Regions from separate parts of the Aestuariirhabdus sp. LZHN29 genome, predicted to be linked through region 3. Evidence: predicted binding sites of a transcription regulator. Region 3 holds the regulator's gene; each other region holds the start of a gene.
The links. The regulator LexA, encoded in region 3, represses DNA repair genes until DNA is damaged. The targets are predictions, from matches to a motif close to TACTGTNTANNTANACAGTA.

Region 1 (4,158 bases), on a different contig from region 3:
TGCTTGAGCTCGCCGTTTTCGAAAAATACGCTGAGGGTCTGCTGGGCGCGCTCCCTGCCGCCACGCTGGATACTGTATATATAGTCCCAGCGATTGGGGTCGAAGGTGCTTACCAGTAGTGGTGTGCCCATAACAAAGCGCACCTGACGCTCGGTCATGCCGGGACGAAGCTGGTCAACCATCTCCTGAGTGACTACGTTACCCTGATGCACATCGATCTTGTGCACGCCGGGAAATCCGGAGCAGCCGACGAGGGTTGCCAACGAGAGGCCGAGCAGGCCGTGCTTAATTAGGTTATACATCTTGGTGGGGAGCGCTTTCACTTGATTGTCGGATAGTGTGATAATACCCGATATTCTTTGATCTGCTAAGGGTCAATCGACAGGAAAGGAGTAGTTGTGGAAGAGCAAGACATTAAAAATGCTGGCCTAAAGGTGACTGCGCCCCGGGTTAAGATTTTACAACTGCTCGAATCGGCCCCTAATAGTCACATGAGCGCCGAGGATGTCTACAAGGCGTTGATCGAAAGTGACGAGGATGTGGGGTTGGCGACGGTCTATCGCGTGCTCACCCAATTTGAAGAGAAGGGGCTGCTGGTTCGCCATAACTTCAATGATGGTCGCTCAGTGTTCGAGATCGCCAAGGATGACCATCATGACCATATGGTGTGTGTGGATACCGGCCAGGTCGTTGAGTTCTACAGTGCGGAGATCGAGCGCTTGCAGAAGGAGATCGCCCTCAATCACGGTTACGATCTCATGGATCATAAGTTGGTGTTGTACGTTAAGAAGCGTTGCTGAGGTTTTACCTCCCTGAGTTTGACTTAAACGCTCGCCCTTTCCAGCATTTCACGGGCGTGGGCCAGGGTTTGCTGGGTCATTTCAACACCGCCTAGCATTCGTGCAACCTCTTCAATGCGGCGCTCCCCCTGCAGTGGTTCGATACGGGTATAGGTCTGGTTTTTCAGGTTTTGCTTCTGCACCTGCAGGTGCTGGTGCCCCTGTGAGGCCACCTGGGGTTGATGGGTGACGCAGATCACCTGCCCGCCGGCCTCTCCCAGCTGCCGTAAACGTAGCCCGACGACCTCGGCGATACCACCGCCGATACCCACATCCACCTCATCAAACACCAGTGTGGGAATGGTGCTGGTTTGTGCGTTGATCACCTGAATCGCCAGACTGATACGCGAGAGCTCCCCCCCCGATGCTACCTGACGCAGGGGGCGCACTGGTTGACCTGGGTTCGCGCTCACCATAAATTCGATGCTCTCCAGCCCGTTAGCGGTGCCGTCGCTGAGAGGGGTGAGTTGGACGCTGAATTCACCCTGGGGCATACCCAGTTGACGAATCTGTTCCGTTACGGCCTTCGCCAGCTTCGGTGCAGCACGTTCGCGCTGTTTGCGCAGTTTCAATGCCTGGGTTTGATAGTGCTGTTGCAGTGCCTGAATCTCGTGCTCAAGCTGGTCAAGCTGCTCATCGCTGCATTGCAGCTGGGTTAACTCCTCCGAAAGTTGTTCGCTCAGCCCTACCAGCTCCATCGGGGCCGTACGATGCTTGCGGGCGATACTGTTAAACCCGTTAATGCGTTCCTCGAGCTCATACAATCGCTCGGGATCGGCCTCGAAGTGGTCGAGGTAGTGGTTGAGGGTACCGCAGGCTTCCTCGACCTGAATGCGGGCGCTGGTGAGCAGGTCAATGCTCTCCTGCAGTTGTGGGTGACCTGCTGCTATCTCATGCAGCAGATGCAGGCTGTTGTTGAGTTGCTGCAGGGCATTGCCGCTGTCGGCCTCGGCACACAGCTGCAGCGCTTGCTGGCAGTTTTGCACACACTGGCCGGCGTTGGCTTGTTGGTGATATTCAGCTTCCAGCTCTTCGTACTCGCCTGGTTGGGGGTCGAGGGTTGTGAGTTCATTGAGCTGGTAACTCAGCAGTTGAACCCGTGCGCTATCCTCTTCGCTGGCACTGCTCAGTCGCTCAAGCTGTTGGCGCTGGCGCTGCCATTGCTGCCAGATCTGGCGTAGTTGCCCCGCAAGCTCGTCGCAACCCGCCCAGCGATCGAGTAGGCGTTGATGGGCCTCCTTTTTGAGCAGGGACTGATGTTCGTGCTGGTTGTGGATATCGATCAGCATCTCCCCCAGTTCGCGCAGGTCAGTTAGAGGGGATGCACTGCCGTTGATATAGCCGCGGGAGCGCCCTTCGCGGGTGATGACTCGGCGTAAAATACACTCCTGCTCCAGCGCCAGATCACGCTCGCTCAGCCATTGCAGTGCCTGTGGGCATTGGCTCAGGTCAAAGCTAGCCAGAATCTCGGCCCGTTCACTCTGTTGCCCGACACTGGCCGAATCGGCTCGGTCTCCCAGCGCTAGCCCGAGGGCGTCGAGCATGATCGATTTTCCCGCGCCGGTTTCACCGCTGACGACGGTCATGCCGCGTTTGAGATCCAGCTCGAGCTGATCGACGATGGCGAAGTTGCGAATGGACAGGTGGATAAGCATCGCGGGGCTCCGGGAGATAGTTCAGTTTAGACTGTCTATATATACAGTATTTTGATCGGGCGGTGCAACGCTTTTCAGGTGCAGGAATATAATCCCCCTAATAACCCTTGAAACCCTGCGGAGTAACCCCATATAGAGCAGCACTGACTTTTAGTTGCGAAGGGTAACGCCTTTGCATGAATCAAAATGCGAGAGATATGCGGATGAGCGACAAAAAACCGAACCCGGAGCAGCATGAAGAGGTGCAGGCCGACCTCAACGAAGAGGTGCAGTCCCAGACTGAACAGGTAGCAGCAGAGGGCGCGGACGCAGTGCCGCAGGAGGAGTTGGTGTCGGCTTTGCAGGCAGACCTTGAGGCGGCGCAAGCGGAGCTGGTAAAGGCCAGTGAGCAGGTGTTGCGGGCGCAAGCTGATACGCAGAACGTTCGCCGTCGTGCGGAGCAGGATGTCGAGAAGGCTCACAAGTTTGCGCTGGAGCGCTTCTCTGCTGATCTGCTACCGGTCATCGACAGTCTGGAGCGAGCCGTCGACAGCGCTAATGTCGAGGACGAGGCGCAAAAGGCGATGGTTGAGGGGATGCAGATGACCCTCAATATGTTCCAGGGGGCATTGAGTAAGTACGGTCTGGTGGCCATCGAAGCGGTAGGAGAGCCTTTTGATCCCCAGCTGCATGAAGCGATGAGTATGCAGGAAAACGCGGATGTTGAGCCGGGCACTGTAATCGCAGCGTTTCAGAAGGGCTACACCCTCAACGGCCGCCTGGTGCGCCCGGCGATGGTGGTTGTTTCCAAGGCTTCGCAGTCAAAAGTTGACGAGCAGGCTTGAAAATAGCGAATGCGGACGCATATAGAGAGACAGAAGCCGGTTCAGCAACGCTGATATCGATGCGCCGACAGTCGGCGCCGATTGTTGCCGGATTGCACGGATCACATATTGTTGATAACGAATTTTAGATAGCGAATTGACGCCCTTCGCGGGGCGGGACTGGAGAGAAAAGATGGGAAGAATTATTGGAATTGACCTGGGTACCACCAACTCCTGCGTGGCGATTCTGGATGGTGATAAAGCCAAGGTATTGGAGAATGCAGAGGGTGATCGTACGACTCCCTCCATCATCGCCTTTACCGAAGACGGTGAAATTCTGGTGGGCCAGCCGGCAAAGCGTCAGGCGGTAACGAATCCGCATAACACCCTGTTTGCGATCAAGCGTCTTATCGGGCGCCGTTTTGAAGATGCCGAAGTGCAAAAAGATATCGCCATGGTGCCTTACAAAATTGTTAAGGCCGAAAACGGTGATGCATGGGTTGAGTGCAAGGGCGAGATGAGGGCTCCACCCCAGATCTCTGCTGAAGTGCTGAAGAAAATGAAAAAGACAGCCGAAGATTATCTCGGCGAAGCCGTAACTGAAGCGGTTATTACGGTCCCGGCTTATTTTAATGACTCCCAGCGTCAGGCCACCAAAGATGCCGGTAAAATCGCCGGCCTCGAGGTTAAGCGTATTATCAACGAGCCGACCGCAGCCGCACTGGCCTACGGTATGGATAAAAAAGCGGGTGATAAGACCGTTGCAGTTTATGACCTTGGCGGTGGTACGTTCGATATATCCATTATCGAAATTGCCGACGTCGACGGTGAGCACCAGTTCGAAGTGCTGGCCACCAACGG
Region 2 (4,158 bases), on a different contig from region 3:
GTTTTTTCTGGCTACCCTGTTGCTGTCAGGCGTGCGGGTAGGTGTTCCGGAGATACCTGAAGCCTCGGTGTGGAACGATGTGCGGGGCGGGTTTCGCTATATCCTCCGCAATCCACTGATGTTGCAGTTGCTGCTATTAACTTTGATCGTTTACTCGGTGATGGGGCCTGTACAGGTGATCATCCCTCGCTTTGCAATAGAGGTGCTAGGGTTAACCCCCATGCAGCGAGGCGGCTTGCTGGCGGTTATGGCGTTAGCGCTGTTTATTGGAGGTGTGGTGTGCATGCTCTTTGGTCGACGATTTGCCCAAGGTAAGGCGGTGATTGGGACTTTGCTGGTCTCAACCTTATTGATGCTTGCCCTGAGCCGCAGTGAAAACCTGTGGCAGGCGTCATTTTGGCTGTTGTTGGCGGGGCTGTTTGCAGGAGTGTCGGTCAGCTTGATCGTAGCGGCCCTGCAGCTGAATGCCGAAGACCGCTATCGAGGGCGTGTTATGAGTATGTACACAATCAGTACCCAGGTGCTGCCTGCCAGCTCGGGGTTGCTGTGTGGTGTCGTGCTGGAGTTTATGGCGCCTGCGCAGGGGCTCTCGTTGGCGGCACTCACCCTGTTGTTATTGGGAGTTGCTGCCTGGTGGCGTATGGGGGTTTTGCGCCGTTATAGCTAGTGATTTACCGCACTTGCTCGTAGGGCGCTTCGATACTGGCCTGGGGTTTTCCCTGTCCATTTCTTGAAGGCTCGATAGAAGGTGCTGGGCTCTGTAAATCCGAGCATAAAGGCGATCTCGCCACTACTGATGTCGGCGCGACCAAGGTACTCGAGGGCGAGTTGGTGGCGAGTGTTGCTGAGTAACTTCTGGTAGCTGGTCTGCTCTTCGTCGAGCTTTCGTTGCAGGGTACGAGCGCTCATATTAAGGGCTTGAGCTATGCGCTGCTTGTCCGGTTCTTGCCCCATCAGTTGTTGGCTAATCAGGGTAACGACCTGGCGGCTGAGGGAGCTGCTCTGCAGTTGCGCAATCAATTTGTCGGCTTGCTTGCGTAACAGGGTGCAGAGGGTACTGTTGGCTTGCCGGATCGGTTTGTGGCGCATCGCAGGTGATAGTAGCAGGGCATTTTTCTCAGCGTCAAAACGAACCGGGTAGCCGAGTTCCGATGCGTACTGTGCTGCGCAGACAGGTGGAGGGTTGCGAAAACAGATAGCCTCGACTGCAAAGCCATCAACCAACCACTGCCCCATTTTGACCCAGCTGCTCAAAACGGCGGCGACCCGATGGTGGGTGCATTCGTGGTCAGGGTTGACCGGGTCGTAATGAATGATCCAGCGGTTTGGGTCGCTATTAGCCTGCTCAACGATACCGCCTTCGCCAACCAGGTTTTGATAGTGCTGCACGTGGCCAAAGGCTTCACCCAGGGTGGCGCTGTTCATTGCAATGTATCCCAGCACATTAAAGCTTCCGGGTTCGGTACGCAGCCCCATAAAGAGTCCAACCGGAGTGTCGGGGCATTGCTGAATGATCTGCATCCACAAATTTTCCTGCAGCAGAAAAGGGATGCGGTCGTCGGGGTTGTCGAGTTGGCTGGTGCCGATGCCTGCTGCCTGCTGTAACTGCTCGCGGTCGAGTCCGAGTTCGACCGCGGTATCCAGTAGTGTATTGGTCAGGCTAACGCTGACCTCTGCTTCGGGGTTTGGCTTCATAGGAATGATGCTAGCAAATCGATCGCCCGCTGTGCCAGCACCATGGGAAAGGGTTGCATTTACTGTACGGATGACCAATACTGTTTATTCGTACAGTATATGGAGGTGCCCCATGCAATTTAACAATAAATCCGGGCTGGAAGTTTGGCGAGCCAGTGAGTGGCAGCAATTTATTCCTGATGCGGTATCCAGTGGTCATGGGGTGCTGGATGACGAGCTGCCGGGCGGGGGCTGGCCGCAGGGGGCGGTGACTGATCTGTTGTATGAGCGGGATGGTATCGGTGAATTGCGCATACTATTGCCGGCGCTGGCGCGCCTGAGTCGGCAACAGGAGCGCTGGGTGCTGTGGGTCGCTCCACCGGCTATTCCTTACGCGCCGGCCTTGCAGGCGGCGGGTGTTGACCTTTCACGGGTATTGGTAGTGCGGGCCGACTCGCTCAAGGATCGACTTTGGGCGATAGAGCAAGCACTGGCAGGCGGCGAATGCAGTGCGGTATTGGGCTGGCCGGGTGATATTGCAGCGGGTGAGTTGCGCCGCCTGCAGTTAGCTGCCCGCAAGGGCAACAGTCTCTGTTTTTTATTGCGAGATAGTATCTATGCGCAGCAGTCGGCTGTAGCGGCCCTGCGAGTAAAGTTAAGTGCAGACCTGCAAGGGGTGGGCGTAGAGATCCTTAAGCGACGCGGCGGCTGGCCGGTATCGCGCTTTGTCGTCGGCCTGGATTCACCTGCGCCGGAGAGTGGACTGCCCGCTGAAACCGCCGCCGAGGTTATTCGGGGCCCTTGGGCCGAAACCAGCCCGGTTCGGGTTCAGTAGTGTTTACCTGAATCTGGATTGTGGTGGGGGAGGGTATAGGTAGGTCGTGTGGGTTGGTTGTACCTTCATTTTTATCGGCTCGAGCTGGATCTGGCGCGTGCCGAATTTTCGCCAGACGCACCCCTGGCCCTGATCAATAGCGCGGGCGGACAACTGCTTAGCGTGAATGAGGCGGCGAGTGCGCAGGGTGTGCGTTGTGGAATGAGCGTTGCGGATGCCATGTTACTCGCTCCCCGGTTGCGGTTGTGTGATAGCGTTCCGCTCCGTGCTCACCGGGCTTTAGAGGCGATTGCAGCATCGCTACTGCAGCGGGTTGCAGATATAGCATTGGATCCTCCATCCGGATTGTCTCTCGATGTGGGAGGGATGTTGCGCCTTTATGGGGATATCGACGCGCTTTGGAGTGCCTTGAAGCCGCTGCTGGTACCCTATTCTTTTCAATACTCTGGGGGGTGTTCTCCGCTACAGGCCAGGCTGCTGGCTCGTGCGGGCAGGGGAGGCTGCTATCTGGACAAGTCACGCCTTTGCGATCAACTGGATGCCCTGCCCGTTGATCAGGCGGATCTGCCTGGTAAAAGTGCTCAAACGCTACAGCGGGTAGGTGTGCGATCACTTGGGCAGTTGCGGCGGCTGCCCCGTGGGGCGGTAGGGAGGCGTTTTGGGCGTCCGCTGTTGCAGTATCTGGAGCGGCTGCAGGGGAGGGTCCCCGAATCCTGGCCCCGCTTTGTCCTTCCGGACCGGTTTGACCGCAGTATTGAATTCTATTCCGAGGTTGAGTTTTCCAGCGGTTTGCTGTTTCCGATCCAGCGGTTGGTGGGGGAGTTAGCCAGCTACCTGCACGAGCGGCAGCGTCAAACCGATCTGTTGTGCTTTGAGTTGCTTCACCGCCAGCAGGTGTGTTGCCACCTCCATGTGCACTGCGCGCAACCGGATGACCGTGAGGCTTTGTTGATGCGTTTGAGCCGCATGAAGCTCGAATCAATTCAATTGAGAGCCCCGGTAATGGGGGTGCGGCTCAGGGTTGATCACTTACACGCCAGGGGTGCTAATCAGGGAGAGCTATTTTCCGCCACAGCTGGTGGTGCACAGGAAGCTGCGCAGTTGGTCAGCCTGTTACGTGCCCGGCTGGGAGATGGAGCTGTGCACGGTATCGCTTGTCGTGAAGATTACCGTCCGGAGCGGGCTTGGGAGAGCGTGCAACCTGGAAGGGGGGGTGCCAGTCAGTGCTTTTCGCCTCGTCCAGCCTGGTTGTTGGTCCGGTCACGGTCTGTCGATGTGCGAGAGTATCAGGTTTTTGCGGGGGCCGAGCGCATCGTCAGCGGGTGGTGGGACGGAGAGATGGTTCGCAGGGACTATTATATTGCCCGGGGAGTTGGAGGGCAGCTCTGTTGGCTGTATTGCGATGCGGGAAAACAGTGGTATCTGCAGGGTTATTTTGCGTGAGTCTGGCCAAGGATAAGCCGTTGCGGCGAGGCTATGCCGAGTTGCATGTGCGCTCTAATTACAGCTTTCTTACGGCGGCGTCGCATCCCCATGAGCTCGTACAGCGAGCGGCCCAGTTAGGGTACCGGGCATTGGCCCTTACGGATGAGTGCTCGGTGGCGGGGGTTGTGCAGGCGCATTTGGCAGCGAAGCAAGAGACGATTCAG
Region 3 (4,158 bases):
TTTGCTCCAACGCCAGTCTCCTTAAAGTTATCTAGTCAGGCTGAAATGATGACTTCTTCGCCCGCGTGGACGCGCTCAAAGAGCACCAGTAGATCCTTGTTGCGCAGACGAATGCAGCCATGGGAGGCGGGTACCCCCATGGGTTCGGTGTCGGGTGTACCGTGAATATAAATATACCGCGCCATGGAATCTACCGCGCCGAGACGGTTGAAGCCCCTCTCATCACCGCACAACCAAAGTATTCGTGTGAGGATCCAGTCTCGGCCGGGGAACTGACGGGCAAGCGCCGGAGTGTAGACCTCACCCGTAGGCCGCCGTCCCACCAACACAGCACCTTCAGGCAGCCCGGTACCTATTTTTGCTCTAATACGATGCACACCTAACGGAGTCTGCTCACTGCCGCTGAGCTGGCCAACACCCTTGCTAGCGCTTGAAATAGGCACCGTCAGTGTCGGCAGCCCGCCCCGTGAATGGCGCAGCTGCTGCTGATTAATGAGGATATGTATTGTCAATGATAGCCCCCGAACTGGAACTCGTCAGGGTACTTAAAAACCTTCCCAAGTGGAACCGGCTCACGACCTTAATGACGCAGACCGGCCGCCAGAAAGGGAACCATTCTGTAAAGAATAGCGGCGACTGTAGACCGGTCATCGTAGTCTCGCACAGCGATAGCTTGCATGGCGTCAAATCCTGACATCGTAAATGCCAAGCTGCCCAGCATAAAATTAAATCTCCAATAGAGCTCCGCCGGCTCCAGGTTCGGACAGGACGCGGTCAGCAGCTTCATGTAACGAACAAAAACACGGGAATAGGTATCACGCATATAACGGCGCAAATGCCCTTGAGACTGGGAAAAAGCCAACCCCAATAGGCGCATAAATACGGAAAGATCATTGTCCGAACGAGACTCGACCCTCAGGGCGGTATCCATCAACAACTTAAGGCAAGCGTCGACATCGTGTGAGGTGTCGCCCTCCTCCTCAAGCCGAGTCAGCTCGGCATCAAGGAGTTCGCAAAATGGATCGAGGAAGCGGGAGAACACAGCCTGTATAAGCGCTTTTTTTGAACCAAAGTGATAATTCACCGCGGCCAGGTTAACACCCGCCTGCCCTGTAATTGTGCGAAGTGAAGTCTCCGCGAATCCTTTTTCTGCGAACAGCTGCTCTGCTGCATCCAATATTCGAACTACGGTTTTGGATTGAGCCATCGTTATTATTCTTGAGCCATGGTTAATGAATGTACGTTCGTTTCAAACATACGTTTGCCGGTATGAAATGTCAACGTTTTCGGGGGGTTAACGGGTAACCTGGAGTGTGCAGCAGTTACCGTTGTTTGCCAGCAGACAAAAACTGTATATAATGCCAGTAACTGTATAAAATCACAGATGCGAAGGTAGGTACATGCAAAAACTAACTGCACGACAGGCTGAAATACTGGCGTTTATAAAATCCTACCTTGAGGAGAGCGGGTTCCCGCCAACCCGGGCAGAGATTGCGCGCGAACTTGGGTTTCGATCGCCCAACGCAGCGGAAGAACACCTGAAAGCGCTTGCCCGCAAGCAGGCAATCGAGATAATTCCCGGTGCCTCCAGAGGGATCCGCATACCAGGGCCTGTGGAGGAGGAGGGGCTTCCAGTTATAGGGCAGGTTGCCGCCGGTAGCCCCATCCTTGCGATTGAGCATATCGAGGAGCACTGCCCCTTAAAGTCGAATTTTTTTAACCCTGCCGCTGACTACCTGTTACGCGTTAAAGGCGAAAGTATGCGCGACATAGGGATCATGGATGGTGATTTGCTGGCGGTCCACAAAACCCAGAGCGTGCGTAACGGGCAGATAGTTGTTGCTCGAATCGATGACGAAGTGACGGTAAAACGATTTCATAAAAACCGTAATCGAGTCACCCTGTTTCCAGAGAACGACGAATTTCAACCGATTGAGGTTGACCTGACACAGGACTACTTTGAAATTGAGGGGCTAAGTGTAGGGGTTATCCGCCGCTAAGCGGACCTTGGGTTGCCTCGCTCAGTGGCAGTCGAGGCAGTGAGAAAAGATGTTCACCTGCTTACCGGGAGAGCGGTGCACACAGCGGACTCAATGAACCGTCTGGGATGCCTCAAGGGAGGGCGAACCTTCGGCCATGCTGCCTACAACGGCAATACCTGCGTTGATCATGGCTTTAGCGACCTCTACATGGCCCTCTTGCAGGAACAGCTTGGCCTCTTCCGAAAAATCGATCGTCACCAAAGGCTCCTCCTCATCTGAGCGCTGCAGTACGATTTCACCAGTAGGTAGCTCAACTATTTCAAGATAGGATGCGGGCATGGTTACAACTCTCGCGTTAGGGGGCGTGTATGCTACCACCTTTCACCCGCAACCACTACAGCGAGTCCGCTACCATTGTGCGGAAGCTTCCCGCAGTCGGAGCGTCAACTCATGGAGTTGGCGGTACCAGCTGTCACATTGCACAGGATCGATCCCTCCCCCGAAGGCAATTGCGTCAACGGCAATGTCAGCATCGTATCGAACCCGCGCATTGAGCATGGCGTGCAGCCAGTAGCTGGAACTCTTTTCCATTCGCTGCAACTCCGCCAGTTCCGGGCTTACCGTACCCTGTATAGCAAGGGCTTCACACACAGAGCTGAGCGTTGCCGCGCCCCCGGTGTAACCACAGGCTGCTGCCAACTCCATGTACAGGGATCTGTAGGCGGCGCCCAGCAAAAGCAGCACCGCCTCTGCATAGGCGTCATAGAGGGGCTCCCCTTTCGCAGTCTCCAGCGAGGCCCACTGATCCAATAGAAGCCAAGCCTGATGTAGGGAGCGCCCTGTAACCAGTTTCGAGTCCCTCACGCTTTTTTCTTGCGCGGTGTACCCTCTTCGACCCAGGCCCCATCCTTATGTAATGCCTTCCATCCAGAGGCCTTGCCGTCCACCTCACTCATCACATACTGCTCCTTGGTTTTTCGGCTGTATCGTATGATTGCGGCATTGCCGTCGGGGTCTTGTCGCGGAGCATCAAGCAGGAAGCCATATTTAGGGTCAAGTGCAGCCTGATGGGGAATTAGCTCTACCACTAGCGGAGCTCTGGTCTCCCGGTTCTTGGGAAACTGACTGGCGGCCAAAAACAGGCCCGCAGCACCATCGCGTAGAATGTAGGTATCCTCTACCTTTTCGCAGACCAGCTCCGGCATTGGAATTGGATCCATCTTGGGCGGTGCAGCTTCCCCACTCCTTAGTAGCTTGCGGGTGTTCTTGCACTCGGAGTTCGAGCATCCAAAGTATTTTCCAAAGCGCCCGGTTTTTAGCTGCATCTGTGCGCTGCACTTGTCACATTCGATAACAGGCCCTTCATAGCCCTTTATCTTGAATTGTCCCTTTTCTACCTCATAACCCGAGCAGTCCGGATTATTACCACAGACGTGAATTTTCCGGCCCTCGTCAATCAGGTAGCTTTCCATCGCTGTACCGCAGATTCCACAGCGGTGTTTTGCCCGTAGCGCCTTGGTTTCAGCCTCATCATCATCGAGGGCAATCGCCTCTTCACCAGGAATCAGGTTAACCGTATTCTTGCACCGCTCTTTAGGAGGAAGTGCATAACCCGAGCAGCCCATAAATACCCCAGTGCTAGCCGTGCGTATCTGCATGGGGCGACCGCAATCACTGCAGGGGATATCCGTAGGGGTAGGCAGGTTAGCACGCATACCATGCTCATCTTTCTCAGCATCCACAAGGCGTTCGCTGAACCCTTGATAAAAGGCATTCAGCAGCGCCTTCCAATCAAATCTACCGGTCGCAACCTCATCCAACTCCTCCTCCATACGCGCAGTGAAGCCGTAGTCAAGAAGATCACTGAAGGATTCTGTGAGCCGGTCCGTAACGATATCGCCCATTTTCTCAGCATAAAAACGCTTCTGCTTGATGGAAGCGTACCCCCTATCCTGAATGGTGGAAATAATCGCAGCATAGGTGGACGGACGGCCAATGCCTCGCTTTTCCAACTCCCGTACCAGTGCCGCCTCGCTAAAGCGAGCAGGAGGTTTGGTGTAATGTTGCAGCGGGTTGAGCTTAACCAGTGAAACGGCCTCGCCCTGGGTAAGTTTGGGAAGAATCACATCCTCCCCCTTCTTGCCACCCGGTGGCAGGATACGAGTGTACCCATCGA

Region 1: the regulator LexA is predicted to act here: its motif matches at 2,524-2,543, upstream of recN (DNA repair protein RecN).
Region 2: the regulator LexA is predicted to act here: its motif matches at 1,774-1,793, upstream of imuA (translesion DNA synthesis-associated protein ImuA).

Annotation. Positions count from the first base shown of each region.
Region 1 is NZ_JBNIEU010000001.1:146,810-150,967, reverse strand. Features, by position in the region: gene ACP3PW_RS00740 (outer membrane protein assembly factor BamE) at 1-302, opposite strand, end outside; gene fur (ferric iron uptake transcriptional regulator) at 399-800, shown strand; gene recN (DNA repair protein RecN) at 824-2,494, opposite strand; gene grpE (nucleotide exchange factor GrpE) at 2,698-3,318, shown strand; gene dnaK (molecular chaperone DnaK) at 3,491-4,158, shown strand, end outside.
Region 2 is NZ_JBNIEU010000001.1:3,128-7,285, reverse strand. Features, by position in the region: gene ACP3PW_RS00025 (MFS transporter) at 1-667, shown strand, start outside; gene ACP3PW_RS00020 (AraC family transcriptional regulator) at 664-1,695, opposite strand; gene imuA (translesion DNA synthesis-associated protein ImuA) at 1,808-2,509, shown strand; gene ACP3PW_RS00010 (Y-family DNA polymerase) at 2,558-3,952, shown strand; gene ACP3PW_RS00005 (error-prone DNA polymerase) at 3,949-4,158, shown strand, end outside.
Region 3 is NZ_JBNIEU010000005.1:183,713-187,870, forward strand. Features, by position in the region: gene nagZ (beta-N-acetylhexosaminidase) at 1-10, opposite strand, end outside; gene ACP3PW_RS16605 (L,D-transpeptidase family protein) at 36-512, opposite strand; gene ACP3PW_RS16610 (TetR family transcriptional regulator) at 581-1,207, opposite strand; gene lexA (transcriptional repressor LexA) at 1,401-2,000, shown strand; gene ACP3PW_RS16620 (hypothetical protein) at 2,091-2,321, opposite strand; gene ACP3PW_RS16625 (DUF6586 family protein) at 2,391-2,846, opposite strand; gene topA (type I DNA topoisomerase) at 2,843-4,158, opposite strand, start outside.